One region of the Mesorhizobium sp. B3-2-1 genome, then DNA from elsewhere that is predicted to be linked to it. Evidence: riboswitches for the same ligand, from Rfam matches in the RefSeq annotation. Region 1 holds a riboswitch; the other holds the start of a gene.
The links. A riboswitch is a leader RNA that binds a small molecule or an ion and turns the genes downstream of it on or off. The one in region 1 is predicted to bind S-adenosylmethionine.
Positions count from the first base shown of each region.

Region 2: it holds a riboswitch for S-adenosylmethionine, as region 1 does, so the genes downstream of both, FJW08_RS15460 (O-succinylhomoserine sulfhydrylase) here and FJW08_RS05525 (homoserine O-acetyltransferase) in region 1, are expected to answer to the same signal.

Region 1 is NZ_VFTI01000004.1:81,343-95,854, forward strand. Features, by position in the region: gene FJW08_RS05490 (LysE family translocator) at 1-14, opposite strand, end outside; gene FJW08_RS05495 (aldo/keto reductase) at 108-1,055, opposite strand; gene FJW08_RS05500 (gamma-glutamylcyclotransferase) at 1,175-1,696, opposite strand; gene FJW08_RS05505 (DUF2125 domain-containing protein) at 1,831-2,829, shown strand; gene FJW08_RS05510 (sugar kinase) at 2,952-3,881, shown strand; gene FJW08_RS05515 (prephenate/arogenate dehydrogenase family protein) at 3,878-4,813, opposite strand; gene hisC (histidinol-phosphate transaminase) at 4,819-5,928, opposite strand; SAM riboswitch at 6,066-6,143, shown strand; gene FJW08_RS05525 (homoserine O-acetyltransferase) at 6,263-7,432, shown strand; gene metW (methionine biosynthesis protein MetW) at 7,551-8,165, shown strand; gene FJW08_RS05535 (DUF1330 domain-containing protein) at 8,186-8,506, opposite strand; gene FJW08_RS05540 (glycosyltransferase family A protein) at 8,880-9,803, shown strand; gene FJW08_RS05545 (DUF1194 domain-containing protein) at 9,813-10,616, opposite strand; gene FJW08_RS05550 (ABC transporter ATP-binding protein/permease) at 10,716-12,533, opposite strand; gene FJW08_RS05555 (methyltransferase domain-containing protein) at 12,671-13,447, opposite strand; gene gloB (hydroxyacylglutathione hydrolase) at 13,610-14,377, shown strand; gene FJW08_RS05565 (cupin domain-containing protein) at 14,400-14,512, shown strand, end outside.
Region 2 is NZ_VFTI01000013.1:69,063-83,574, reverse strand. Features, by position in the region: gene FJW08_RS15515 (enoyl-CoA hydratase-related protein) at 1-304, shown strand, start outside; gene ppk2 (polyphosphate kinase 2) at 403-1,308, opposite strand; gene FJW08_RS15505 (ATP-binding protein) at 1,465-2,730, shown strand; gene phoU (phosphate signaling complex protein PhoU) at 2,847-3,572, shown strand; gene FJW08_RS15495 (magnesium and cobalt transport protein CorA) at 3,671-4,678, shown strand; gene FJW08_RS15490 (GcrA family cell cycle regulator) at 4,743-5,261, opposite strand; gene FJW08_RS15485 (aspartate aminotransferase family protein) at 5,618-6,817, shown strand; gene argF (ornithine carbamoyltransferase) at 6,834-7,745, shown strand; gene FJW08_RS15475 (Hsp33 family molecular chaperone) at 7,875-8,906, shown strand; gene apaG (Co2+/Mg2+ efflux protein ApaG) at 8,982-9,374, opposite strand; gene FJW08_RS15465 (ceramide glucosyltransferase) at 9,595-10,746, shown strand; gene FJW08_RS15460 (O-succinylhomoserine sulfhydrylase) at 10,774-11,964, opposite strand; SAM riboswitch at 12,022-12,099, opposite strand; gene FJW08_RS15455 (2'-deoxycytidine 5'-triphosphate deaminase) at 12,178-13,272, shown strand; gene FJW08_RS15450 (hypothetical protein) at 13,355-13,678, opposite strand; gene araD1 (AraD1 family protein) at 13,858-14,512, opposite strand, start outside.

The DNA of each region.
Region 1 (14,512 bases):
TGCGGTCCGGCCATCTGATCCTCGCCCTGCACCCCTGTGCGAAGGGACGGTATGGCAAGACATGAGTATCGTCTTGGACGTTCGTGCGTCCCGCGTTACCGGCAGCCTCAGGCGCTGGCTCTGTCGAGTTCGGCCATGTCGTCCGCGCTCAACTTCAACGACATCGCCTTGATCAGGCTGTCCATCTGGCTCGGCTTTGTGGCGCTGGCGATCGGTGCGGTGACGCCCGGCCGCGCGATAACCCAGGCAAGCGCCACTTCCGCCTGCTTGGCCGAATGCCTGGCCGAAATGGCGTCGAGCGCCGCCAGAATGCGCATGCCGCGTGGATTGAGATAGCTGCCGACATCCTCGCCGCGCTCGCTCTTGCCGAGATCGGCTTCCGTGCGGTACTTGCCGCTGAGAAAACCCTTGGCCAGGCTGAAATAGGTGATGACGCCGATATCCTCGGCCACGCAGAGGTCGCGCAGCGGGCCATCGAAGGAAGAGCGGTCGTAAAGATTGTATTCCGGCTGCAGCACCTCATAGCGCGGCAGGCCGCGCAGGCTTGCCACGTCCAGTGCCGCGCGCAACTGGCCGGCATCGAGGTTCGAACAGCCGGCATAGCGGATCTTGCCCTTGGCGAGCAATTTCTCATAGGCGCCGAGCGTTTCCTCATAGGGCGTGGTCGGATCCGGCCAGTGCGACAGATAGAGATCGATGAATTCGGTCCGCAGCCGCTTCAGCGATGCGTCGACGGCCTTTTCGATATAGGCGGCGGACAGGTCCTTGTGGCCCTGCCCCATGTCCGAGCCGACCTTGGTGACCACCACGACCTTGTCGCGGTTACCCCGATCCTTCATCCATTTGCCGATGATGGCTTCCGATTCGCCGCCCTTGTTGCCGGGCACCCAACGCGAATACGCGTCGGCCGTATCGATGGCATTGAGGCCCGCGTCGACGAAGCGGTCGAGCAGGTCGAAGGAGGTTTTCTCGTCAGCGGTCCAGCCGAAGACATTGCCGCCCAGAACCAGCGGCGCGATGGAAAGGTCGGTGCGACCGAGACGGCGTTTCTGCAAGACTAATCTCCGTGGATTGGATCGGCGGACGGCGCCCGCAGGCTAAGGTTCGGAGCTTAAGCTAGGTCTTGCGGCATCGAGGTCAAAGGCCTGGCCGCCTTTTCCGCAGAGCCAGCGCTTCACAAAGTCGCTATCCGGCGCGCCACATCCTCCAGCCAGTGGTCGCGGATATCGAGCGCTTCCAGATGCTTCAGCGTGCTCAACACATAGTCCTCATTGTTGCCGGATCGGCCGACCGCGCCGCGCACCACGGTCGCCGCATCCGCCGTATCCAGCGCACCGGCATATTGCTCATGCCTGCGGTCGACGATGTAGGCCACGGCCTCGACCGCACCGCCGCCGTCGAGACGAACCTTGAGCGTCCGCTCGAGATAGACGCTGGTGACAAGTTCGCGCTCGCGCAGGTAGGCGATGACCTCGTCGCGCAATTCGCCGGGCACTCGGAAGGCAAGGCCGACGCAGGAACCGCCATGGTCGAGGCCGAGCACCAGTCCCGGTCGCTGACGCGTGCCACGGTGCACGAAGGAATAGACGCAGAGCGAGCGGCGATAGCCATGCAGGTGGGCACGCCGTGTCTCGACATGCGCGAAACCCGGTCGCCAGATCAGCGAACCATAGCCGAACACCCAAAAATCGCCCATATCACCGCCCCTGATTGCAAAAAGAATGGCAACACCGCACCGGAAACCGGTGTTTTTTCCGCCCGTGTCCGTCTACCTAGTGTTCGGAATCGAGAATCCGTCCACACCATCCATGCGTTAATGAGAGCCAAAGCATGACGTCAAGTGACGAACGCCAACCGGGTAACCGTCGCCGCCTGTGGTGGCTTGCCGCGTTGATCCTCGTGCTGTTCGCCCTTTACAGTGCCGGCTGGTTCTACCTGGCCAGCAGGGTCAGGACTGAAGCCGACAAGACGGTTGCCACGCTCAACAAGAGCGGTATCCAGGCCGGCTGCGCCAACCTCCAGGTCAGTGGCTATCCCCTGAGCTTTGCCGTCTCTTGCGACAACCTCGCCTATGAGGACGATGCCAAGAACATTGCCGCCTCGGCCGGTAGTTTCAATGCCACCGCCCAGATCGTCCAGCCCTTGTCGCCGGTTGCCAATCTGCGCGGTCCGCTCCGGACCTCCGTCCCGGGCATGATGCCGCTCTGGATCGACTGGGACAATCTGCAGGCCAACGTCAAACTGTGGTACCCGCTGCCGCGGCGTATAGCGCTGCAGGCCGAGGGCCTGTCGGGCCAGACCGACCCGGCCGACGACACCGATCCAGTCGAACTGTTCAGTGCCGGCAAGGCATCAGGCCAGTTGCAGCCGAATGGTGGGGATCTCGACTATGTCGGCAGCTTTGGCGATCTCGAGATCGATTCCGACGCGATCGGCGGGCGCGTGCTGCCGGCGCTCGATGCCAGCGGCGACGTGACACTGAAGAACGGCGTCGCATTGGTCGGCACGCAGGTGAAAAGCCTGCGTGGCCAAAAGATCGAAATCCGCAACCTCGATCTGTCGTCGGGGACCGCGCGTGTCACCGTTTCCGGCCCGCTTTCGGTCGATGCCGAGGGCCTGGTCGATGCCGATCTGATGATCAGGATCAAGGATCCCAAGGCCGTGGCATCTATCCTTGCCGGCGCCATACCCGAGCAGAAGAATGCGATTGAGCAGGGTTTTGGCGCCTTGGCCCTGCTCGGCAGCGAACCGTCGATGCCGCTGAAAGTGGTCAAGGGCAAGGCCTCGCTCGGCTTCATCCCGCTGGGCAAGATCAAGCCGGTGCAATAGAGCATGATCCCGAAAAGTGGGAACCCGTTTTCGCGGACAAACGGTTTCCGTTTGTCCAGAGATCATGCTCCAACAAAGAGATTGATCGGGATGACGAAACGTCATCCCTATCTAGTCCCGCCATGGCAAGACCCGTGAGGCTCCTGAGTGTCGGGGCGCTGACGCTGGATACCATCCTGCGTGTCGATACTTTGCCCAACCATCAGGGAAAATTCATCGCCTCCGACGGCGTCCAGATCGCCTCGGGCATGGCCACGAGCGCTGCCTGTGCCGCGCACCGTCTCGGCGCCGAGGTATCACTATGGGCGAGCGCCGGCGACGATCCGGTCGGCGATCAGCTGATTGCGGGAATAGAGGCCGAGGGTGTCGATTGCAGCCATGTGCGCCGCGTCGGCGGCGCGCGCTCGGCACTGGCCTCGATCCTGGTCGATGCGCATGGCGAGCGTATCATCGTGCCGTTCTACGACACGCGCGCGCAGGCTGATCCCGAGGCTTTGCCGTTCACCGACGTTACGGCATTCGACGCCGTGCTGGCCGACGTGCGCTGGCCGGGTGCCGCGGCACTTGCCTTGAAGGCGGCGCGAGCCGCTGGCCGTCCGGCGATCCTCGATGCCGATACCGCGCCGCTGGCGGTGCTGGAGCAATTGTTGCCGCTGGCCTCGCACATCGTCGCCTCCGAGCCGGCGGTCCGTATCATATGCGGCCACGCGCTGGATCTGGAGAGCGCTTGCACGGACCTCGCCTCGCGTACCGACGCGTTCGTTGCGGTTACCGGCGGCGCGGCCGGTACCTGGTGGTTCGATCGAAGCGCCGGATCATCCCGCCATGTCGAGGCCCCGAGGATCAAGGCGGTCGACACGCTGGCCGCCGGCGATGTCTTTCATGGCGCCTTTGCCGTCGGGCTGGCGGAAGCCATGCCGGTCGAGCAGGCCTTGCGTTTCGCAAGTGCGGCCGCCGCGCTCAAATGCCTGCGCTTCGGCGGCAGGCTGGGCGCGCCGTATCGGGCCGAGACGCTCGCCATGATGGCAGCGACCTGGCCTGAAACAGCTTAGCTCTTTGCCGGATGCTCGACCGCCTGGCGGCCAAAGTCGGGCACATCGATATCCTGGCCGGCCTCGATGATCGAGCGGCGCACGGCGCGCGTGCGGGTAAACAGGTCGAAGAGCTTGTCGCCGTCGCCCCAGCGAATCGCGCGCTGCAGGAACGCCAGGTCTTCGGAGAAGCGCGCCAGCATTTCGAGGATGGCGTCCTTGTTGTGCAGGCACACGTCCCGCCACATGGTCGGATCGGATGCGGCCAGACGCGTGAAATCGCGAAAACCGGAGGCGGAATATTTGATCACTTCCGTCTTGGTCACCGACTCCAAATCGTCGGCGGTGCCGACGATATTGTAGGCGATGATGTGCGGCAGATGCGAGACGATGGCGAGCGTCATGTCGTGATGCTGCGGGTCCATCGTGTCGATGTTGGCGCCGCAGCGGCGCCAGAATTCCGACAGCCGTTCCAGCGCTTCCGGATCAGTGCCCGGCACCGGCGTGAAGATGCACCAGCGATTGTCGAACAGATCGGCGAAGCCGGCGTCCGGGCCGGATTTTTCGGTGCCCGCCAGCGGATGGCCGGGAATGAAATGCACGCCGTCAGGCACATGCGGCTGCATCTGCGCGATGACCGAGGCCTTGGTCGAACCGACATCAGTGAGGATCGCCCCTTTTTTCAGCGCCGGCGCGATTTCCTGTGCCACGGCGCCGGACGAACCGACAGGCACCGAGACGATGATCAGATCGGCATCACGCACCGCTTCCCTGGCATCCGTGGTGTAGAAATCGCCGAGGCCGAGTTCCTCGGCTCGCTTGAGCGTGGCCGCGCTGCGGGTCGAGATGGCGACATGGCGAGCCAAACCCTCGCGGCGGATGACGCGGGCAAGCGACGACCCGATCAGGCCAATGCCGACCAGCGCGATCTTTTCGAACATCGGTGATGTCATGGCTTCTAGCTTTTCAGAAATGTCGTGAGCGCGGCGACAACGCCGCGATTGGCCTCTTCGGTGCCGACGGTCATGCGCAGCGCGTTGGGAAAGCCGTAGCCTGAAACGCGCCGCAGAATATAGCCGCGCGCGCTCAAATACTCATCAGCAGCCGCTGCGGAATGCTTCTGGTCGTCGGGAAAATGGATGAGCAGGAAATTGCCGACGCTGGGTGTCACGCGCAGCCCGAGCCCGGTCATCTGCTCACTCAGCCAGGTGAGCCAGGTCTCGTTATGCGCCACGCTGCGCTCGACATGAGCGCGGTCGCGGATCGCAGCGATGCCGGCCTCGATCGCCGTCGCATTGACGTTGAAGGGACCGCGCACGCGGTTGATCGCGTCGACGATGTGCATCGGACCATACATCCAGCCGATGCGCGCGCCGCCAAGGCCGATCTTTGAGAAGGTGCGCGTCATCACCACGTTTTCGGCGCTGCCAACAAGTTCTATGCCGGCTTCGTAATCGTTGCGGCGGACATATTCGGCGTAGGCCGCGTCGAGCACCAGAAGCACGTTTTTCGGCAGTCCGGCGTGCAGGCGACGCACCTCCTGGAACGGCACATAGGTGCCGGTCGGGTTGTTGGGATTGGCCAGGAACACGATTTTCGTGCGCGGCGTCACGGCCGCCAGCATCGCATCGATGTCGGCGCGCTCGTCGGTCTCGTTGACCACGACCGGTGTGGCGCCCGCCGACTGGATGTAGATCTTGTAGACCATGAAGGCGTGTTCGGTGAACATGGCCTCGTCGCCGGGCGCCAGATAGGTCTGCGCCAGTAGGCCGAGGATCTCGTCGGAACCGTTCGAGCAGATGATGTTCTGCGCGTTGAGGCCATGCACCTCGGCGATCGCCTCTCGCAACCGCCTGGCGGTGCCGTCGGGGTAGACGTCGAGCCTGCCGGCGACTTCGCGCGCGGCCTCGATCGCCTTCGGCGAGGGCCCCAGCGGATTCTCATTCGACGACAGCTTGTGGACCTTGGCGACACCGGCGGGCGCCGTGCTCTTGCCGGGCACGTAGGCGTCTATGTCCATGATGCCCGCGCGCGGGGTTGGACGTGCCTGATCGAGTGTCTGGTTCATATCTTGCAAAATCCGTCAAAAATGCCTCCATCCGGAAGCCGCTGCGGAAATACAAGCCGCGGCAGGCAATGTCGAGGGGCGGCAGTGGTGCCAGCGGCTGCCATTGACGGCGAGGCGGACGAGTTCTAGAAGGACGGTGACAGTTCCGTGGTGATTTGGCCGGTCGGCTTGCAGCCACGTTAAACAATTCGCTAAAGGGCCGTTTGCGTGACGTAACCGGCTTTGCGAAGGCAATGCCGGTTTTTTGTTGTCCGCGACCGGCCGGACGAACGCATCGGCGGCGCGGAGATCGGCAGCGATTTCCGCAAAAGCACGGTGCAGCAAGAGAGACGTGATGGCTGCTCTGCGTGCAGGAAAGACCAACAACGAGGCCGACCAACCGTCGAGCCCGGTGTTGCGTTTCGGGCTCGACAAGCCGCTCAAGCTCGATGCCGGCACGCTGCTGTCGCCATTCCAGATCGCCTACCAGACCTATGGCACGCTGAACGACGCCCGTTCCAATGCCATCCTCGTCTGCCATGCGCTGACCGGCGACCAGCATGTCGCCAGCACCAATCCGGTGACCGGCAAGCCGGGCTGGTGGGAAGTGCTGATCGGCCCCGGCAAGATCATCGACACCAGCCGTTTCTTCGTCATCTGCTCCAACGTCATCGGCGGCTGTCTTGGTTCCACCGGGCCGGCCTCGACCAATCCCGCCACGGGAAAGCCCTTTGGGCTCGACCTTCCGGTGATCACCATCCGCGATATGGTGCGTGCGCAGCACATGCTGGTCGACCATTTCGGCATCGAGAAGTTGTTCTGCGTGCTGGGCGGTTCGATGGGCGGCATGCAGGTGCTGCAATGGGCGTCGAGCTATCCCGAGCGCGTGTTCTCGGCGCTGCCGATCGCCACCGGCGCGCGCCATTCGTCACAGAACATCGCCTTCCACGAAGTCGGGCGGCAGGCCGTGATGGCCGATCCGGACTGGCACGGCGGCAAATATTTCGAGCACGGCAAGCGCCCGGAAAAGGGGCTGGCGGTGGCCCGCATGGCCGCCCACATCACCTATCTGTCGGAAGCCGCCCTGCACCGCAAATTCGGCCGCAACCTGCAGGACCGCGAAGCGCTGACCTTCGGCTTCGATGCCGATTTCCAGATCGAGAGCTATCTGCGCCACCAGGGCATGACCTTCGTCGACCGTTTCGACGCCAACTCCTACCTCTACATGACACGTTCGATGGATTATTTCGACCTTGCCGCCGACCATGGTGGCCGGCTGGCGGACGCCTTTGCCGGCACCAAAACCCGCTTCTGCCTGGTGTCCTTCACGTCGGACTGGCTGTTTCCGACCGAAGAGAGCCGTTCGATCGTGCACGCGCTCAACGCCGCCGGCGCGTCGGTGTCCTTCGTCGAGATCGAGACCGACCGCGGCCACGACGCCTTCCTGCTGGACGAGCCGGAACTGTTTGCCGCCATCAACGGCTTCATCGGCTCGGCCGCGCGCGCCAGGGGGCTCGGCGCATGACCCCGAAAAGTTGCAGACTTTTCGGATCAAGGTCATGCGCCAAACAGAAAGGCGAAGCCATGAGCCCGAAAAGTTGCAGGCTTTTCGGACGGCCATGCGCCAAACAGGAGGCGAAGCCATGAGCGTCAACGGCAGCCAGCGCGTCGACCTCGAGGTCATCGCCAATCTCATCCCGCCGCAATCGCGCGTGCTCGACGTCGGCTCCGGCGACGGCTCGCTGCTCGAATTGCTGCAGGAGACCAAGCAGGTCGACGGCCGTGGGCTCGAGTTGTCGCAGCGCGGCGTCAATGAATGCGTGGCGCGCGGGCTCTCGGTCATACAGGGCGATGCCGACAAGGATCTCGAATTCTATCCCGACAAGGGTTTCGACTTCGTCGTCCTGTCGCAAACCCTGCAGGCCACCCGCAATCCCAAACTGGTGCTCGACGAACTGCTCAGGATCGGCAACCGGGCGATCGTGTCCTTCCCCAATTTCGGCCATTGGCGGGTGCGCCTGTCGCTGTTCGTCAAGGGCCGCATGCCGGTGACCAAGGACCTGCCCTATTCCTGGTACGACACGCCCAACATCCACTTCTGCACCATCCGCGACTTCGTCAATTTGTGCGAGGAGCTCGGAGCGACGGTGGAGAAGGCGACCGCGCTCGACGCCAGCGGCCAGAAGATCGGCCTGTCGATGCCCTGGTGGTTCTGGAATTTCTTTGGCCAGCAGGCTGTGTTCCTGCTGAAGCGGTAGGCTTCCGCTCGGGCACGCCGCTATTTCAGGACGTCGGTGGCCTTGTGCGGATGTTCGACGCCGTCGGCGAATACCACGTCCGATCGCGAATTAGCGGTCCGCAGTGCCAGGATCGCCCGATAGGCCGGCGAATCATACCAGTCGCGCAGACGCTCCCTGTCAGGGAATTCAATGATGATGAGGTGGCCCGGCCAGTCGTTCTCCATCACCTCCAAATTGCCGCCGTGGACCAGGAAACGACCGCCGAAAGGCTCCAGCGTGGCATCGATTTTATGCAGATACTCGACGATCTGCGGCCCCATTGTAGCCTGGCGCATATGGGCAACGGCGTAGGCGGTCATGACGGTACTCCCTTTGATTTCGAGACCGGCCGGCCTGGTGAATGATCTTTTGCCCCAAGCACTCGCCAGGAAGCGATTACGCTCGAGGTAATGGAATGGACGCAGTCGCCAGAGCCTCCGCCAATCCTGGCGACGGTGACTTGCGCGTCCTTAGCAATGGAAATGGTGTTGCAGTTGAAGCGCTAAGAGCCGGAATTCATCACGCCAGGTCGGTCGAACCACGGCTCAATGGGTGACATAACAGGTTGTTTTTTGTAGCGTCGCACCGAATCCGATGAGGGCCATCCAGGGGGAAGTCCGATCCATTCAACCATCCTGCAGACCGAAAAGAGCTATCGGAAAGTGCATTTTCGCGCCGGAAACGGCTGACGCGATGGAGCATTTGCCCCTCATCACGGTCATCACACCGACCCACAACCGGCGCGAAACGGTGCTGCGCGCCGTGGAAAGCGTGCTTTCTCAAAGCATGACGCGGTTTGAGCATATCGTCGTCGACGATGGCTCGACCGACGGGACGGAAGCCGCGCTTGCGCGCATCCGCGACCCTCGGCTGATCTATGTCGGCGCGAAATGGCGCGGCGCCAATGCCGCCAGGAATGCCGGCATCGAGCTGGCGAGGGCGCCCGTGGTGACTTTTCTCGATTCGGACGATCTCTTCCTGCCGCACCGGCTCGAACGGACGCTGGCATGGTTCGACGACAATCCGGCGCTCGAAGTCCTGCTCTCTTCATATGTCTCGGTGAAGGGCGGCCGTGGCACCGCCTGCGTCAACCGCGGTGCTTTCCTCAGTCCGTCAATGCTGGAGCGGGCGGTGGTTGCGCAGACGGCCTTCATCGCCGGGTCGGCGATAACGGCCAGGCGGGAGGCTTTGCTGGCCATCGGCGGCTATGACAGCGACATTCCCCGGATGCAGGACCGGGAGCTTCTGCTGCGCTTCGCGCAGCGCTTCGGCGCCCAATTATCGGAAGATATCGACTGGACGAAGCACAATTCGCAGAATTCGATTTCGGGCCGCAGGGACGGCTATGTCGAAGCCTATGCGATCCTGATGAGCAAGCACCCGCACATCGCTCGCTCTTACCCCCATGTCCCACCCTTTATGATCGCGCGGCAGATCATCGCCGATATTCTCCGGGGGCGGATACCACAGGCATTTGCGGGATACATGGCCAACCGTTCGTCTGACGCGCTTGGTTATTCATTGCCGGAACTGGTCACCGGTTATCTTTACGGCCGTCGCTGGCGGCGCGATCTCTATGACGAAGTTCGCGGGAAGTTTGGAATTCCACCGGCCTGACGGCCAGGCCTATCGGTCCAGTTCCGGAAAATAGGGATCCGACAGGAACCGCCGGTCCCGTTCCCCCAGCAGGCAGTCGATCGGTGCGTCCATCTCGACGGGCGTGATTTTGGGCTTGTCCCGAACGCCGCTGACCTCAAGGATCAGCTTGCGCCGGATCGCCGTCGAAAACTCGTCGGCCGCATGGATCGGCAGCACGAAGGAACCAGGCCCGCCGGTCACGCACTGTGCATAATACTGATCGAGATGGCTGAAGGTCGGCGATGGCTTGATCACGATCGGCAAGCCGTTGATGACGATGCCCTTGGCAATGGCCGCATCACGCGTCACGGTGACCGGCGGCCCGATATTGTTGGGGCCGTCGCCTGATATGTCGATGACGCTGCGTTCGCCCGCGAAATTGGTGCCGTCGAAAAGCTCGGTGCCGAAGGCAAGCGCGCTTGAAATCGAGGTGCCGCGGAAACTCCTGAAGGGGCGGGCCGCGAGCTTGTCGGCAAAGCTGTTGGCACTCTGCGCGCTGTCGATGATCTGCCAGCCGATGACCGCGTCATCGCGCACCGTGCCGGCCCATTCGAAATAGGCGAGCGCAATGCGTCCCGTATGGCCGGAGCGGACCGCCTGGATGAAATCGGCATGCCGCAGCGCCTCGACGTAGCCGGCGCGTTGAAGGGCGAACTCGGTCTCGTCCATCGACAGGGAGATATCGACCGCCAGCACCAGTTCGACGTCGACGGGCAGCGTATCCGGCGCCGAAGGAACCGGAGCGGCCTCGGCGCAAGCCAGGCAGGCAAGCAGGCTCATTGTCTCAAGCATGGCCAGCACAAGCGATGTTTCGATCGCGACATTCGCTCGCGATCACGGCGAAATAAAGCTTGTCGCAGGCGCGCCCGGTCGGTCCGATTGCCGGCTGTTCTATGCCTTGCGCTGTACGGCGACTGGCGGCGGTTCGATGGCACCTGCCCTGACGGGAGCGGGTTTCAGCGCGGGTGCGCCGGTATCCTTCACGATCGTCAGGGACCGCGGAAAGAACTGATTGTTGTGCAGGCCGCGTCCGATATTGATGATCGCGGCGTCCTTCAGATGCTTATCCAGCAGCGACAGCACACGCCTCAGCGACGGGCCGTCGAATGCATCCATCGCTTCATCGATGATCACCCATTTCGGCTTCCGCAAAGCAAGCCTGGCGAAGGCGAGCGATCGCTGTTCGTCATCGCCCAACTCACGGCCCCAGCGGGCCGACCGGTCGAGCGAGGATGACAGCCGCCCGAGGCCGACTTCGGCAAGCACCGCCGAGATATCGGCATCGCTTGCCGGAGCAACGCCATAAGGATGGTCAAGGACCTCGCGCAGCGTGCCGGCCGGGAAATAAGGGACACGAGGCACGAAGATGGGGGCCTCTCCCGCCGGCATGCCGATCTTCCCGCTTCCCCATGGCCACAGGCCGGCAATGGCGCGGAAGAACAGCGTCTTGCCGGCGCCCGGCTCACCGGTGATCATCACGCGCTCCCCGGCACGGATTTCGACATGCTGGTCGGAGAGCTTCGTGCAGCCCTCTGGCGAGGCCACCTGGAGTTTCTCGAACGTCAGGCTGCCATTGGCGTTTTCATCGAAGGAGATACGCTTCTCCTTGTCGTGCAGCACATCGGTTTCATTGAGCGCGATGCGGAAGTCGGCGACGCGCATCAGCGTGGCGCGCCAGTCGGCGATGCTGCCGATGTTGTTGATGAACCAGCGCAACGACGAATGCACCTGGTTGAAGGCGCCGACCGCCATCATCAGTCCGCCAAAGCTGATATCGCCCGAGAAATAGACCGGCGAGGCGACCAGGATCGGCGCCACTACGGTGATCCAGCCATAGGTGTCGGTTACCCAGGACAGGTTGATCTGGGCGGTGTAGATGCGTCGCATGGCGCCCAGCACCGTGCCGAGGTCGAGTTCGAGCCGTCGCTTGGCATCATTCTCGCCGCGGTACAGCGCGATGGCATCGACATTCTCGTTGACGCGCACCATCGAGGACCGCAGCTCCGCTTCGCGCGTATAGCGGTCGCTGTTGAGACGGATGAGCGGCCGCCCGACCAGCCAGCTCAGCCAGGAGGCGGTGCCGGCATAGAGGAACGCCGCCCAGACCATGTAGCCCGGTATCGCCAGCGACCAGCCACCAACGTGGAAAACGAAGCCCGCAGACAGCTCCCACAACACGCCGACGAAAGACACGAGCAGTATGAGGGACTGCAGCAGGCCGACACCAAGATCGGTCGACAGGTCCGACAGGTGCGCCGCATCCTGCTGCATGCGCTGGTCGGGATTGACGCCGATGGCGCCGGCATTGGCCAGCCGGAAAGCACGCGCCGGCCGCATCCACTGGTCGATCAAATCCAGCGTCAGCGCCTCGCGCAACTTCAGCCGGATCATCTGGTTGAGCCAGGTTTGGCCGATGTTGAGCACCAGCAGCCCGCCGGCGATCATGGCAAAGACAAGAAGCTGATGCAGGAAGGCAGCCATGTCGCGGCGCGCGAGCGCGTCGTAAAAGGGTTGGTTCCAGCGATTGAGCAGAACCTGGCCGATCGACGTCGCGACGATGACGGCCATCATGCCGACCGACGTCCATAGCAACCATTTGCGAACCGGCGATTCTATCAGCGCCCGCTTGATCGTCGCCACCTGATCGCGCAGGCTGCTGACCACGGCGACCGGCTGAACGGTGGCCTGATTGTCCAGTTGATCAGCCATAGCCGAGGTCCTTGCGTTCAGGTGCGAAGCTCAAACCGGGTGAAGAGAGCCGACGACGGCAGCCTGTCAACCACTCAGCCAGTCCAGCACGACAGATAGGTCGGAAAGATGCCGCGCGATGCAAGTTTCCATCGCGATCACGAAGGTGTCACTTGCCGAACCGACGATGCTTCGGCGCGGCGGCCGAGCCGTGTCGCGCCATGCGGCGACAGCACCGGCACGAAGACGCGGCGAGACGCGCGCTGGGCCACCGGCACGCCTTGGTAAAGCCGCTTCTGCGCCTCGACGACGATGACGCCGGAGAAGATCGGCCAAAGCCGCCGGCCGGCGCGCTCCAGCACATTGTGGAAGCGCATCATGAAGCGCCGCCGCGATGGCGGGAAAAACAGGGCATCGGACCACGCGGCGGGCGTGAAATTCGCCTCGCGCAGCAGTTCGGTGAGCTGCCCGCGTGAGAAAGGCCGCCCGTTGCCGAACGGCGTATGTTCGAAGCGCGCCCAGACACCGCGCCGGTTGGGCACGACGATGACGACGCGCCCCGCCGGCGACAGTACCCGCCAGATTTCGTTCAGCGTCTCGCGCGGGTTCTCGACATGTTCGAGCGAATGGACGAGCAGCATGCGGTCGATGCAGGAATCGACCAGCGGCAGTTCCTCGTCGAAGACCAGTGCCGTTGCCGTCGGCCCCGTCGCCGGCCAGACCACGGCGCCCTGGGTCGCCGGCATGAAGGCGAAGACCCGCTCGGCATCGGAGCCGAAGCGCTCCAGCCAGGGCAAGGTGTAGCCGAGGCCGACCAGCCGCTCATTGGGCACAGCGGCCCATATCGACGACAGCGCCATGGTGATCGAGCGCTCGGCGAACCGGCCGAGCGTTGTCGAATAGAAGGAGCGAAGGTCGACGATGTCGGAATGCATGTCAGGGATGTAGCCGTGATATCGGCCGGATTCAATAAAAGGCCCAAAGCGGCCGGCACGGCGGATCTCAATTTGACATCCCAGGATGACATTGGCTTTGTCATCCGGGATGACATTCACGCAGCGGCGCCCTATGTCTCCGGCGGTAAATGGAGAGATGCGATGCCGGTCGAAATCGAACAGTTCATGTGCCGCACCGACAATTTCGGCGTGCTGGTGCATGATCCCAAAAGCGGCCAGACCGCGATCATCGACGCGCCCGAGGAAGCGCCGATCCTGGCCGCGATCAAGCGCACCGGCTGGACGCCGACGATGATCCTGACCACGCATCATCATGTCGACCATGTCGAGGCCAATCTGGCGCTCAAGGAGCGCTTCAAGCTGCGCATCGTCGGGCCGGAGGCGGAAAAGGCCAAGATTCCCGGCATCGACGAAACCGTCGAAGAAGGTTCCGTCCTTCATCTCGGCGATGAGCGCATCGAGGTGATCGCCACGCCCGGACATACCGCCGGCCATGTCTCCTACCATCTGCCGGCATCGAAAGTGGCATTCACCGCGGATACGCTGTTCGCGCTGGGCTGTGGGCGGCTGTTCGAATGCAAGCCGCCGGTGATGTACGAATCGCTGAAGAAGCTCGTGGCCCTTCCCGCCGAGACGACAGTCTATTGCGGCCACGAATACACGCTCGCCAATGCCCGTTTCGCGCTGAGCGTCGACCCCACCAACTCGGCATTGAAGGAGCGCGCCGCGCGGATCGAGGCGCTGCGGCTCGACAACAAGCCGACGCTGCCGACGACGGTCGGCCAGGAACTGTCGACCAACCCCTTCCTGCGCTGGCACGATCCGGCAATCCGCAAGCATCTGGGCATGGAAAAGGCTGGAGACGCCGAGGTCTTCGCCGAGATTCGCAAGCGCAAGGACAATTTCTGAGCAACATGCGAGCTTTCTGCCGATGACCAGTTCCGCAGAGATCATAGCAACGCTCGCACTGAAGCCGCACCCGGAAGGCGGCTGGTACGCGGAAACCTTTCGCGACGAAGCCGGCGGTGCGCGCGACCATTCGAC
Region 2 (14,512 bases), on a different contig from region 1:
CGGCTATGCCGGCGCTTTCCGCTTCTTCTGCCTCGGCGACACGCTTCGTGCCGAGGACGCCAGGGCGCTCGGCCTCGTCGCCGAGATCGTCCCGGAGGGCAGCGTCGAGGAGGCGACGCTCGGCCGGGCCAGGCAGCTCGTCAAAAAGCCGGTTGCGGCGTTGCTGCAGACGCGCGGCCTGCTCAAGGGCAACACCACGGCACTTTGCGAGCGCATCGATGAGGAGATATCGCTGTTCCAGCAGGCGCTGCAAGACGACGCGACGCTGCGACGGTTGCAGCGGATCGCGCGCCTGGCGGCCTAGAGTCGGATGGTTTCAGGTCGAATCGGCCTGAAACCTGAATCGGTAGTGCGTCTATCAAATTGCGCCGCGCTCCCTTTGGCTGCGCGGCACCAAAAGCGTCAGTCCTGCTTGCCGAGGAATGATGGTCCCTCGCCGATGATCTTCCTGTCTTCCTTGCCGATGACATCGAGATCGCGCCCCTCATAGGGCAGCGACAGGAGGATGCGACGCATCACCGCCAGCCGCGCGCGGCGCTTGTCGTTGGCCCGCACGATGATCCATGGCGCGAACTCCTTGTGGGTGTGCTCGAGCATGCTGTCGCGCGCCTTGGTGTAATCGTCCCACTTGGTGATGCCGGCAATGTCGATCGGCGAGAACTTCCAGCTCTTCAGGGGGCTGTAGCGGCGATCGTGAAAGCGCTCGAGCTGCGTCTCCTGGCCGATGTTCAGCCAGAATTTGAAGAAATGCATGCCGTCATTGACGATCATTCGTTCGAAATGCGGCGTCTCGTCGAGAAACTTCTCGTGCTGTTCGGGGGTGCAAAAACCCATCACCGGCTCGACGCCGGCGCGGTTGTACCAGGAGCGGTCGAAGGTGACGAATTCGCCCGACGTCGGGAAATGATCGGCATAGCGCTGGTAATACCATTGCCCCAACTCCGTCGGGGTCGGCTTGGTCAGCGCGACGTTGCGCGCCGTGCGCGGGTTGAGGTACTGGCGCAGCACGAAGATCGTGCCACCCTTGCCGGCAGCGTCGCGCCCCTCGAACAGCGCCATCACCCGTTTGCCGGTAGCCTGCAGCCATGCTTGCGCCTTGACCAGCTCGATCTGCAATTGCTCGAGCGTTTCGTCATACTCCTCGCCTTTCATCTTCTTGTCGTAGGGATACCCGCCTGCGGTCAGCTTGTTCTCCTCGACCCAGTCCGGAAGCGCGGGATTCTCGATGTCGAACTCCCGTTCCTTGCCGCCGATCCGGATTTTCAGCGGACCTGTTGGCGTGGCGGAATTTTCCTTGGCCTTATTCATGCAGACGAACCCTTTTAAGTGTCTGGACTCATGCTATTGGGAGCCACTACAGCGCCGCGCGTCCATTTGGACACGCGAAGGACGCTGTAGCACTTTTGATTTGCGGTCCAGCGGAAGTTTTCGCCGCCGTGTGACCGGTGGAGGCTGGGCGCGCGAATGACTGACCTGGGCGCGGAGCAGAAAGGCACGGGGCAAGCGATCGCCGGCCGGCTGTGGAACAGCCGCTGGCTGCTCGCGGCCAGTGTCCTGGCGGTCCTGATCACCTATGGCTTCGCGGGTATTTCCGCCTACGTGCTGGTACCGGCGCTGCTCCTGCTGCTGGCGGCGGCAATATTGCCGGTGGCGGGTGCGCGCCATTCCGCCGAGGGCGCTGTGGCAATCGAGGCGATGGGCTTGCAGCGCCTGTCCGGCGAATATCTGGCGGCCGCCGTCGCCGATCCGCTCATCATCTTCGACCATGCCGCCACCATCGTCCACGCCAACGCCGCCGCCTTTGCCGCCTTTGGCGGCATCGCGCCCGGCATATCGCTGCCGCTGAAATTCCGGGCGCCGGAAATGCAGGCGCTGCTGGACAGTGTCCTGTCGGGCACCATCGCCTCGGATGTTGTCGACTACACCGAGAAACTGCCCGTCGAAAGGGCCTACCGGGTCAGCGCGTCCTCGGTCGGGCATGGCACCGACCTCTATGTGCTGGTCTTCAAGGACCAGAGCGAGGCGCGGCGCATAGACCGCATGCGCGCGGACTTCATCGCCAATGCCAGTCATGAGTTGCGCACCCCGCTGGCTTCGATCGCGGGCTTCATCGAAACGCTGCGCGGACCGGCCCGCAACGATCCGGCGGCGCGCGCGCAGTTCCTGCAGATCATGCAGAACCAGACCGGCCGCATGGCGCGCCTGATCGACGACCTGCTGTCGCTGTCGCGGCTGGAGATGAAGCCCTATCTGAAGCCGGGAACCGAAGTCGATCTGCGCCAGACCGTGGACGGCGTCATCGATTCGCTCGGACCGCTCGCCCGGGAAAACAATGTCGTCATCGAGCGCGATTTCGCCGAGGGGTCGCTCGATGTGCCGGGCGATCGCGACGAACTGTTCCAGGTGTTCGAGAACCTTTTGGAAAATGCCTGCAAATACGGCCAGTCGGGCGGGCGGGTTGTGGTGTCGATCGCGCGCGGCGAAGATGGTGCCGAACCGGGCATCGACGTGACGATCAGGGATTTTGGCCCCGGCATTCCCGAGGAGCATATCCCGCGCATCACCGAGCGCTTCTATCGCATCGATGTCGAGACCAGCCGCACGCAGAAAGGCACGGGTCTTGGCCTGTCGATCGTCAAGCACATCCTGACGCGTCACAACGCCAGGCTGACGATCAGGTCCGAGGTCGGCAAGGGCGCCGCCTTCTCGGTCCATTTGCCGGCGCACTGATACTGCCCTAGTTTTCCACGGGACCGTTTCTTTTTTCTGTCATCCGGTTAGCGTATCAGCGGGGATTCGAGGAAACGACTCAAAGACAAGACACCCCGTGGGAAGGCATTTCGTCCATGCAATCCGTTCACACAATGAGCGCCTTTGACGAGGAACTGAAAGATCTCTCCAAGCGCATCGCGGCGATGGGCGGCCATGCCGAGCGCATGGTCGAGCAGGCGGTCGCCGCCTTGGTCAATGCCGATCCGGGATTGGCCCAGAAAGTCATTCGCGATGACGCCGTGCTGGATGAGGGGCAGCGTGAGATCGACGACAAGGCGATCATAATCATCGCCAAGCGCCAGCCGATGGCGACGGACCTGCGCGAGATCGTCGGCGCCATCCGCATTTCGGCCGACCTCGAGCGGGTCGGAGACCTCGGCAAGAACGTCGCCAAGCGGGTGGCTGCCGTCACCGACGGCCGCCAGCCGACCAGCCTTTTCCGCGGCCTGGAAGCTCTGGCCAACCTGGCGCTGACCCAGTTGAAGGAAGTGCTCGACGTCTATGCGTCGCGTTCGGTCGACAAGATCGGCTTCGTGCGCGACCGTGACGACCAGATCGATGCCATGTACACGTCGCTGTTTCGCGAATTGCTGACCTACATGATGGAAGATCCGCGCAACATCACGCCCTGTACGCATCTGCTGTTCTGCGCCAAGAACATCGAGCGTATCGGCGATCACGCCACCAACATCGCCGAGACCATCTACTACATCGTCACCGGCGACCAGATGCCGGCCGAGCGGCCGAAGAGCGACAAGACGGACAAGATCGGCCTCCCCGCGGCGCTGCCAGTGAAGTGAACGCACGTCCTCTCGAACGCTTAATCATATTGCGCTAAACTATCCCCGAGATAAACTTGCTGGTTCCCCAGGGAAGGCAACGCTTTCGGGAGGCTGCGATGGAATATGTCCGCGAGTTCAAGCCCTCGCCGCCGTCATCGGGCATCATCGCCTGCGGTGTCTATACCGCCGGGCGCCGGATCGCCGATATTCCGATCGAGGAAGCCGGCGAATGGGCCAAGAAATCGGGGCATGTCGTCTGGATCGGGCTGCTTGAACCTGACCGCGAACTTCTGTTGCGCGTCAAGGCGCAGTTTCATCTTCATGAGCTGGCGATCGAGGATGCCGAGCATCCGCACCAGCGGCCAAAGATCGAGCAATATGGCGATGCGCTGTTCATCGTTGCTCGCACGGCGCAATTGATCGAAGGGCGCGTCACCTTCGGCGAGACACATCTGTTTGTCGGCTCAGGCTACATCGTCAGCGTCAGGCACGGCCCGTCGACATCCTATGCCGCCGTGCGCCAGCACTGGGAAAGCTGCCCGCATTCGCTGGCCAAGGGCGAGGATTTCGTCCTCTACGCCATTCTCGACTTCATCGTCGACAATTACATGCCCGTGCTCGAGCAGATCGAGGACGAGGTCGAGGCGATCGAGGACAAGGTCCTGCTGAAGCCGATGACCGGTCCCGACATCGAACGCCTCTACATGCTGCGCCGCGACCTCCTGCGCCTGCGCAACGCGGCATTGCCATTGGTGGAAGTCTGCCGCCGGCTGACCAGCGCCGAGCTGCCGCAGATCCATTCGGCCATGCACCCGCTGTTCCGCGACGTGACGGATCATATCCGTACCGTCCAGGAGAAGATCGACAGCCTGCGCGAGGTGCTGGCCTTCGCCTTCGAGGCCAGTCTTCTGGTCGGTCAGAGCCAGGAAACGGCGATCTCGAAGAAACTCGCCTCATGGGCGGCCATCCTGGCGGTGCCAACCGCATTCGCCGGCATCTATGGCATGAACTTTACCGACATGCCGGAGCTGAAGATGGAATATGGCTACCCGATGGTGCTGGCCATCATCGCGCTGATCTGCTCTTTTTTGTACTGGCGGTTTCGCAAGAATGGATGGTTGTGAAGTAGTCAGTAGTCAGTAGTCAGTAGTGATTGGTGGGATCACCGCTACTCACTACTCACTCCGCTCAGCGATTCCGCCGCCGCTCCGCCGCTGGCTGGAACGCCACCCGGGCATGGTATTTGCAGTAAGGACCGGTTTCGGCGGCTTCGTTGCCGCAGAAATTGAAGTCCTCCGAAAGCGGATCGCCATTCGGCCATTTGCAGGTGCGCTCGGTCAGTTCGACGAGTTGCAGATGCCGTGAGATCGGGACCACGACGTTCTCGACCGGGCGGATGTAGTGTCTTGCCACGGGTTCGGCGTCGAACTGCGTCTGAAGGGCCGTCGCGCCGATCGAAGTCGTGACATGGCGTGCCGTGCTCGCGGCGCGCGCCACCGACTTCTGGACGGTCGATCCCTGCGTCGCCTTCTTCTGGCGTGCCGGCGTCGCTGTCGCACGGCCGCGGCCTGACAGCTTCAGCCGGTGCACCTTGCCGATGACCGCGTTGCGGCTGACCCCTCCGAGCTGCGCGGCAATCTGGCTTGCGCTCAGACCCTCCGACCACAGTTTTCTCAAGAGTTCTACCCGCTCGTCAGTCCAGTTCATGACCGCGCTCCTTATAAGCGTGCGGCAACCAGAATCCATTCCCGACCCAGCACCACTGCTGGGGCAGACACCACATATATCTGGTGATTAGGTCCGCCGCACGAAATCTAGTTATTTCTCGACTACAACTACTCTATACGCTGACTCGGTGACAAGAGTCCCAAGTGCAACACGAATCGGTTTTTTCGGTTTTCCCCAACTTGCCCGGTCGCTCATGAGCCGGCGTTGCGTCAGGGGGCTTGCCGCGCGCCACTACGCGACGTTTTCGTTGACTTCATGACCGAAAAACACGATAAGCCGCAGAAGGCCGCCGCTTTGGCGGCTTTTTTGATTTTCCGGTACCGGAGACGCATATAATGAGCGGTTCGGCGCTTTACGAGACCTTTGCTCGCGCACCCCTGGCCTTCGACCATGGGGAAGGCACTTGGCTGGTTACCGACAAGGGCGAGCGATATCTCGATTTCGCCGGCGGCATAGCGGTCAATTCGCTTGGCCACGGCCATCCGCATCTGGTCGCGGCCCTCACCGAACAGGCGGCGAAACTCTGGCACGTCTCCAATCTCTACGAGATCCCGGGGCAGAGCAGGCTCGGCGAGCGGCTGGCAGATGCCACCTTCGCCGACAAGGTGTTCTTCACCAATTCCGGCGCCGAGGCGCTGGAATGTGCGATCAAGACGGCGCGGCGCTACCACTTCGTCAAGGGACATCCCGAGCGCTTCCGCATCATCACCTTCGAGGGCGCCTTCCATGGCCGCACGCTGGCGACCATCGCGGCCGGCGGCCAGTACAAATACCTCGAAGGCTTCGGACCCAAGGTCGAAGGCTTCGACCAGGTCGGTTTCGACGACATCGACGCCGCTGAAAAGGCGATCACGCCCGAGACCGCCGCGATCCTGATCGAGCCGGTGCAAGGCGAGGGCGGCATCCGCCCGGTGCCGACACAGTCGCTGAAGCGGCTGCGGCAGCTCTGCGAGCAGCATGGCCTGCTGTTGATCTACGACGAGGTCCAGTGCGGCATTGGCCGTACCGGCAAGCTGTTCGCGCATGAGTGGTCTGCGGTGACGCCCGACATCATGGCAATCGCCAAGGGCATTGGCGGCGGCTTCCCGATGGGCGCCTGCCTCGCCACCGACGAGGCGGCCGTCGGCATGACCGCCGGCGTGCACGGCACCACCTTCGGCGGCAATCCGCTGGCAATGGCGGTCGGCAACGCCGTCCTCGACGTCGTGCTGGAAGACGGCTTCCTGGAGGATGTCCAGCGCAAGGCGCTACTGATGAAGCAGGGGCTGGCGTCGATAGCCGACGAATTCCCCGAGGTGATCGAGGATATCAGGGGCACCGGGCTGATGCTCGGCCTCAAATGCGCGATGCCCAACGGCAAGGTGAACATGGCGCTGCGCGACCAGCATTTGCTGGCCGTTCCGGCGGGCGACAACGTCATTCGCCTGCTGCCACCGCTCACCGTCACCGACGCCGAGATTCACGAAGCGCTCAACCGCATCCGCGCTGGCGCCAAGGTCCTGTCGGAGGCGATCGCCTCCGCCGCCGCGAAGTAATCCGGAACCATTCCTGATGTCAGTTCGCCATTTTACCGATCTTTCCACCGTTTCCGAAGGCGATTTGCGCTTCATGCTGGATGATGCGGTGACGCGAAAGGCGCGTCTCAAGGCCGGCGAGCGGACCAAGCCGCTCGAAGGCAAGGTGCTGGCCATGATCTTCGACAAACCGTCGACGCGCACGCGCGTTTCTTTCGATGTCGGCATGCGCCAGCTTGGCGGCGAGACCATCATGTTGACCGGCACCGAGATGCAGCTCGGTCGCTCCGAGACCATCGCCGATACAGCCAAGGTGCTGTCGCGCTATGTCGACGCGATCATGATCCGCACCACCTCGCATGAGCGGCTGCTGGAGCTAACCGAGAATGCCACCGTTCCGGTGATCAACGGGCTGACCGACGACACCCATCCCTGCCAGCTGATGGCCGACATCATGACATTCGAGGAGCATCGCGGTCCGGTGGCCGGCAAGACGATTGCCTGGACCGGCGACGGCAACAATGTGCTGCACTCGCTGCTCGAGGCCTCGGCCCGGTTCCGCTTCAACCTCAACGTCGCCGTGCCCGAAGGCAGCGAACCGGCGCAGAAGCATGTCGACTGGTCCAAGGCGCATGGCGGCAAGCTGCATTTCACCCGCTCGCCCGAGGAAGCCGTCGACCAGGCCGACTGCATCGTCACCGACTGCTGGGTGTCGATGGGCCAGGAACACCGTGCCCGCGGCCACAATGTCTTCTCGCCCTACCAGGTCAATGCGGCGCTGATGGCCAGGGCGAAGCCCGACGCCCTGTTCATGCATTGCCTGCCGGCGCATCGCGGCGAGGAGGTGACCGACGAGGTCATCGACGGGCCGCATTCGGTGGTGTTCGACGAGGCCGAGAACCGGCTCCACGCCCAGAAGGCCGTGCTTGCCTGGTGCCTCGGTGCTTGATGTGTCTGAGCGCATGACGTGTCTGGGCGCTTGAAATGCCCAGGCGCTTGATCCGCGGGGGTGCGATGCCTATCTGCGCCGCATCACGCAAATCAAGCGCGTTTGGACGCATGTGCCCACCAGGGCCGCATGGTCGCGCCCTGGAGCCTTGTCATGTTGGAAAGCCATCAAGTGACTGAACATCACCCCAAACTCGGCGAGTTCGGCTACGCCGGCGACGATCACGTCGTTCCCTTCGAGGTCGGTCCGCTCGACGTGCGTGGCCGCACGGTGCAGCTCGGGCCGATGCTCGACGCCATCCTTGGCCGCCACGACTATCCCGAGCCGGTCGCCCGCCTGCTGGCGGAAGCCTGTGTGCTGACGGTGCTGCTCGGCACCTCGCTCAAGTTCGAAGGCAAGTTCATTCTGCAGACCCGTACCGACGGGCCTGTCGACATGCTGGTCGCGGACTTTTCCACGCCCTCGGCGCTGCGCGCCTATGCACGTTTCGACGCCGACCGGCTGGAGGCCCTGATTGCGGCCGGAGAGACCTCGCAGCAAACGCTGCTTGGCAGCGGCGTGCTGGCGCTGACCATCGACCAGGGCGCCCATACGCAGCGCTATCAGGGCATCGTCCAGCTCGACGGCGAGACGCTGGAAGATGCGGCGCGCACCTATTTCCGCCAGTCGGAACAGATCCCGACGGATATCAGGCTCTCGGTCGCCAAGCTGCTGACGCCCGGCGTCGGCGGGGCGCGCGAGCAGTGGCGCGCCGGTGGTATCCTGGCGCAGTTCCTGCCGCAGGCCTCCGAGCGCATGCGCATTCCGGACTTGCCGGGCGGGGATGGCGATCCGCGCGAGGAGATCCATGATCCCACGGACAATTCCTGGCAGGAGTTGCTGGCCTTGCTCGGCACTATCGAGCCGACCGAATTGATCGATCCGACCATCGGCGCCGAGCGGCTGCTCTATCGCCTGTTCCACGAGCATGGCGTGCGCGTCTTCGGAGGCGTTCCCGTCACCGACCAGTGCTCATGCTCCCGAGACAAGATCCGTGGCATCCTCGAGGGCTTCTCCGCGCAAGAGATCAAGGACAGCACCGAGGATGGCGGCATCCATGTCGCCTGCGAGTTCTGTTCTACGCAGTACGACTTCGATCCGGCGGAATTTGCGGCTCAGTGAGGTATCTTTCCTTCTCCCCGTTCACGGGGAGAAGGTGCCCGAAGGGCGGATGAGGGGCAGCGCGACCGTCGGCGCTCAGTTCACCGTGCGCCTTGTTCCCGGCAGATCGAGCGAGAAGGCGGGGATGGCGATGTCGAACGTCTCGCCGCGCTTGTTGCGCATCGTGTAGTGCCCGACCATGATCCCGGACGGCGTCGAGAGCGGGCAGCCGGACGTGTATTGATAGCTGTCGCCGGGATTGAGTTCCGGCTGGTCGCCGACAACGCCCGGGCCGCGTACTTCCTCGACCCGGCCGGCACCATCGGTGATGTGCCAGTAGCGCGACAACAACTGCACGAACTCGTCCGACTGGTTGTCGATCGTTATCTGATAGCCCCAGACATAGCGGTTTTCCGAGGGATCCGAACGGTCCTCGAGATAGAACGGCCTGACCTGCACTTCGATGTTGCGCGTCACGGCGCGATACATGAGCGGCTCCAAAACAATCCGACGACTTTCGGCGCTCCCGGTGAGCAGGTCAACGTGCGCGTCTTGTCGCGCCCGACCTTGAACCGCAGGTGCCGGCAAAGAATGTCATTTAAGTGACACACGACAATGGTGGTGTGCACGAACCGGGCGACTCGGCGCTCTGTCGAACTGTTGAAAACGGCCACGATGCGGGCCGCCTTTCCGGAGTGACCAGATCTCGATGGAACTCACCTTTATAGCCGCCTCGCTTTCGACCGCACTCATCCTTTCAAACGCCGCCAGCATTTCGCTCGCCGCCTCACAGCTGAAACGGCGCGGCACGATCGCCCCGCCGGCCGGCAAGTCGCAACCGGTGTCGATCATCGTCCCGTCGCGTGGCGTCGAGCCGTTCACGCACGAGACGCTGGAACGCGCCTTCGCGCTCGACTGGCCTCGCTACGAACTGATTTTCTGCGTCGCCCATACCGACGACCCGGTGGTCAAACTGATAAACAGGGCGATTGCCCGGTTTCCCGAGGTGCCGGCCCGGCTGCTGATCGGTGACGACCGTGTCAGCGCCAATCCAAAGCTCAACAATTGCGTCAAGGGCTGGGAAGCGGCGCGCCATGACTGGGTCATCCTTGCCGATTCCAACGTCTTGATGCCGAGGGACTATGTCGAGCACATGATGGCGGCATGGCGGCCCGACACCGGCCTTGTCTGCTCGACGCCGATCGGCTCGCGACCAGAGGGTTTCTGGGCCGATGTAGAATGCGCCTTCCTCAACACATTGCAGGCCCGCTGGCAGTATGCCGGCGAGGCGCTCGGCCTCGGCTTTGCCCAGGGCAAGAGCATGCTGTGGAACAAGCCGATGCTGGACGCAAATGGCGGCATTCGCGCGCTGGCCGCCGAGATCGCCGAGGACGCCGCCGCGACCAAGCTGGTCAACGGCCTCGGCCTGCGCGTCAATCTCGTTGCGGCGCCCTTCGAGCAGCCGCTCGGCCAGCGCACGCTTGGCGAGATCTGGTCGCGCCAGGCCCGCTGGGCGCGCCTGCGCCGCGTTACCTTCCCGCTGTTCTTCGCGCCCGAAATCCTGACTGGCGCGGCGGTGCCTCTGGCGCTTGCGCTGGTTGCGGCGGCGAGCGCGGGCGTCAGCCTCTGGGCAACCGCGATTGCCGTCTTGGCGGCCTTCTACCTTCCGGAGTGCGCGCTGGCCTTGTCCAAGGGCTGGCACCTGTCGCCGCGCATGGTCGCGGCGATGCTCGCGCGCGACGTGATGCTCCCGTTCATCTGGGCGCGCGGCTGGCTCGGCGGCGCCGTCGACTGGCGCGGCAACGCCATGACCATCCGCACCAAGGCAGCCGAACTGGAGGAGACGCCGTCGCGCGCCTGATCGCCGCGGACGACGCTCCTGGACAGCCTATTTGGCCGCCTTCAGCGCCTGCGCGATGTCTTCCAGCAGGTCGTCGGCGTCCTCCAGGCCGACAGACAGCCTGAGCGTGCCAGGCCCGATGCCAAGTTCGGCGCGGGCCTCGTCGCTCAGGTTCTTGTGCGTCGTCGTCGCCGGATGGGTGATCAGGCTCTTGGCATCGCCGAGATTGTTCGAGATCAGCACGATGTCGAGGGCGTTCTGCAGGGCGAAGGCCGCCGGCTTGCCGCCCTTGACGTCAAGGCAGATCAGCGTCGAGCCGCCCGACATCTGCTTCTTGACGATGGCGGCCTGCGGGTGGTCGGCGCGGCCCGGATAGATGACGCGGGCGATCTGCGGCTGCTCGGCCAGGAAGTCGGCGATCCTGCCGGCACTTTCCGTCTGCTGGCGCACGCGCAGCGGCAGCGTCTCGAGACCCTTCAGCAAGGTCCAGGCATTGAACGGCGACAGGCTGGGGCCGGTGTGGCGGAAGTAGTCGTGCAGATTTTCGTCGATCCACTTCTTGTCCGACAGGATGACGCCGCCCAGGCAGCGACCCTGGCCGTCGATGTGCTTGGTGGCCGAGTAGACGACGATGTGCGCACCAAGCTGCAACGGCTTCTGCTGTAGCGGCGTGGCGAAGACATTGTCGACGACAAGCCTCGCGCCGATCGAATTGGCAAGCGAAGCGACGGCGGCGATGTCGACGACTTCCAGCGTCGGGTTGGTGGGGCTTTCCAGGAAGAACAGCTTGGTGTTCGGCCTGACCGCCTTTTCCCAGTTGGCGATATCGGTGCCGTCGACCAAAGTAGCCTCGATGCCATAGCGCGGCGCCAGCGTCTCGACCACCCAGCGGCAGGAACCGAACAGCGCGCGCGCCGCCACGATATGGTCGCCGGCCTTGACGCTGCACAGAAGGGCCGCCGTCACCGCAGCCATGCCCGACGCCGTGGCGCGCGCGTCCTCGGCGCCTTCGAGAGCGCACATGCGCTTTTCGAACATGTCGACGGTCGGGTTGGCGTAACGCGAATAGATGAAGCCAGGCTCTTCGCCCTTGAAGCGGGCTTCCGCCGCCTCGGCGGTCTTGTAGACATAGCCTTGGGTCAGGTACATCGCCTCGGAGGTTTCGCCGAATTGGGAACGCAGGGTTCCGCCATGCACGAGTGCGGTTTGAGGCTTCCAATTGCGCGTCTTGCTCGTCATCGTCCTATCCAAACACAAAAAAACCGGCCGCGAAAAAGTCGCAACCGGTCCATACGGCCTTGCGGCCCGACGGTCCTTTAGCGACTTGTTTAACGTGGCTGCAAGCCGACCGGCCAAATCACCACGGGATAACGACCCTTTAGACCCGCGCCACGCTTGCGTCAATTGCCGGCTTCATTAAGAGGTTTGTATCAAAGGCCCAGGAGCCAGACTTTGCGGCAGACAGGCATTCTTCCCGATCAGGACATTTCGGCGCTGTTCCAGTCCGGCGCGCTGAAGTCGCCGCGTGCGCTCGATGCCGATCAGATCCAGCCGGCGAGCCTTGATCTGAGATTGGGCGAAAAGGCCTGGCGGGTGCGGGCCTCGTTCCTACCCGGTCCCAACCATAAGGTCTCGGAAAAACTCGATCGGCTGCAGCTGCACGAGATTAATCTGACCGAAGGCGCGGTTCTCGAAACCGGCTGCGTCTATATTGTGCCGCTGCTCGAAAGCCTGGCCCTGCCGGCTGACATTTCGGCTTCGGCCAATCCGAAGAGCTCGACCGGTCGGCTCGACATCTTCACCCGCGTCATGACCGACCGGGGCCATGAGTTCGACAAGATCGCCGCTGGCTATCAGGGTCCGCTCTATCTCGAAGTCAGCCCCCGCACCTTCCCGATTGTTGCACGCACCGGTTCGCGCCTGTCTCAAATCCGCTTTCGCACCGGCAACGCGCTGCTTTCGGAAGCCGAACTGCATGAATTGCACCGCGCCGAGATGCTGGTCGCCACCGAGCCGCCGAACATTTCGGGCGGCGGCATCGCGCTGTCGATCGATCTCAACGGCGACAAGGATGGGCTGGTCGGCTATCGCGGCAAGCACCACACTGGCCTCGTCGATGTCGACAAGCGTGCCGCCCAGGATGTCGTCGACTTCTGGGAGCCGATCCACAAGAGCGGCGCCGGCGAACTGGTGCTCGATCCCGACGAGTTCTACATCCTCGTCAGCCAGGAGGCGGTGCATGTGCCGCCGCTCTACGCCGCCGAGATGACGCCCTTCGATCCGCTGGTCGGCGAGTTCCGTGTCCACTATGCCGGGTTTTTCGATCCGGGGTTCGGCCATTCGGCGGCCGGCGGCACCGGCAGCCGGGCGGTGCTCGAAGTGCGCAGCCACGAAGTCCCGTTCATCCTCGACCATGGCCAGATCGTCGGCCGGCTGGTCTACGAGCACATGCTGAAGCGCCCGCAGGCGCTTTACGGGACCGACCTGGGCTCGAACTACCAGGCGCAGGGCCTGAAGCTGTCCAAACATTTCCGCGCCGCGCGCTGATCCTGACGCCATGAGGCCATGCAGAGCTTTAGCCGACCTCTCCAGCCCGACGAGTTCAGCATCCGTTTGACGTTTGACTATTCTAGCCGTGAAACATGCGCTTTCTCGCAGTGCCGAGACACGCATTGAAGCTGCCGATGAACAGCAGTTCGCGCCGTGCGAGTTGCGTTTTACCCCAGATGCGTGTCTGCCTTGCAGCGTCAAGCGAAGCCTTTGATCCTTCCAAGGGGAACAGGACTTTGTCCAGGCAGCCGAGGACATGGGCTCGGGCTGTGTCTATCCCGCATGGCTTGGCCGCCTCGTTCAGTTTCGCACCGCCAAGCGTGGACATTCGCTGGTCAGCGTTTTGCATCAGAAATTCGACCTGAGGACTTGAGTAACCGGACGTCAGAAGCCGGTTCTTCATAAGCCCGAGTGCTTCGCCATAGGATTTGGGACTGCACTGCGCGGCTCCATAAGCCACGGACGACGCGTGCGCGAGCAAGAGCACGAAGCCAAGGCTTCGTACGGCGCCTGGCAAATACCTCAAGACCATATGTCAAAGCCTGTCATAGGACCATCTATGACGTCCTGATGTCTGGCGCATCACAGCGCCTTCACCGCCACCTTCACCGGCTTTTCGATTTCCAGCGGGTTGCGCAGCGGCAGACCAAAATCCCCTGCCTCGATCTCGAACACGTCGCCGGCCTCGGTATTGATGCCGTCGGCGAAGGACAGCGTCGCGGTGCCGAACATATGCACATGTACGTCGCCCGGCTGGCGGAACGCCGAATATTTGAAGTGGTGGTGCTCGAGATTGGCGATGGTGTGCGACATGTTCGCTTCGCCCGACAGGAACGGCTTCTCCCACAATGTCTTGCCGTCGCGCAGGATCCGCGACGTGCCGCGGATGTCCGAAGGCAGGTCGCCGATCAGAATTTCGGGCCCGAACGAGGCATTGCGCAGCTTGGAGTGGGCAAGGAACAGATAGTTCACGCGCTCGGTCACATGGTCCGAGAATTCGTTCGACAGCGTGAAGCCGACTCGGAATGGCGCGCCGTCATCGCCGATGACGTAGATCCCGGCGACCTCCGGTTCTTCGCCGGCGTCCTTGGCGAAGGCCGGCGACATGAGCGCCGCGCCAGGCGCGACCGCCATGGTGCCGTTGCCCTTGTAGAACCATTCGGGCTGCACGCCGACCTGGCCTTTCGCGGGCTTGCCGCCTTCCAGCCCCATGCGGAACATCTTCATGGAATCGGTG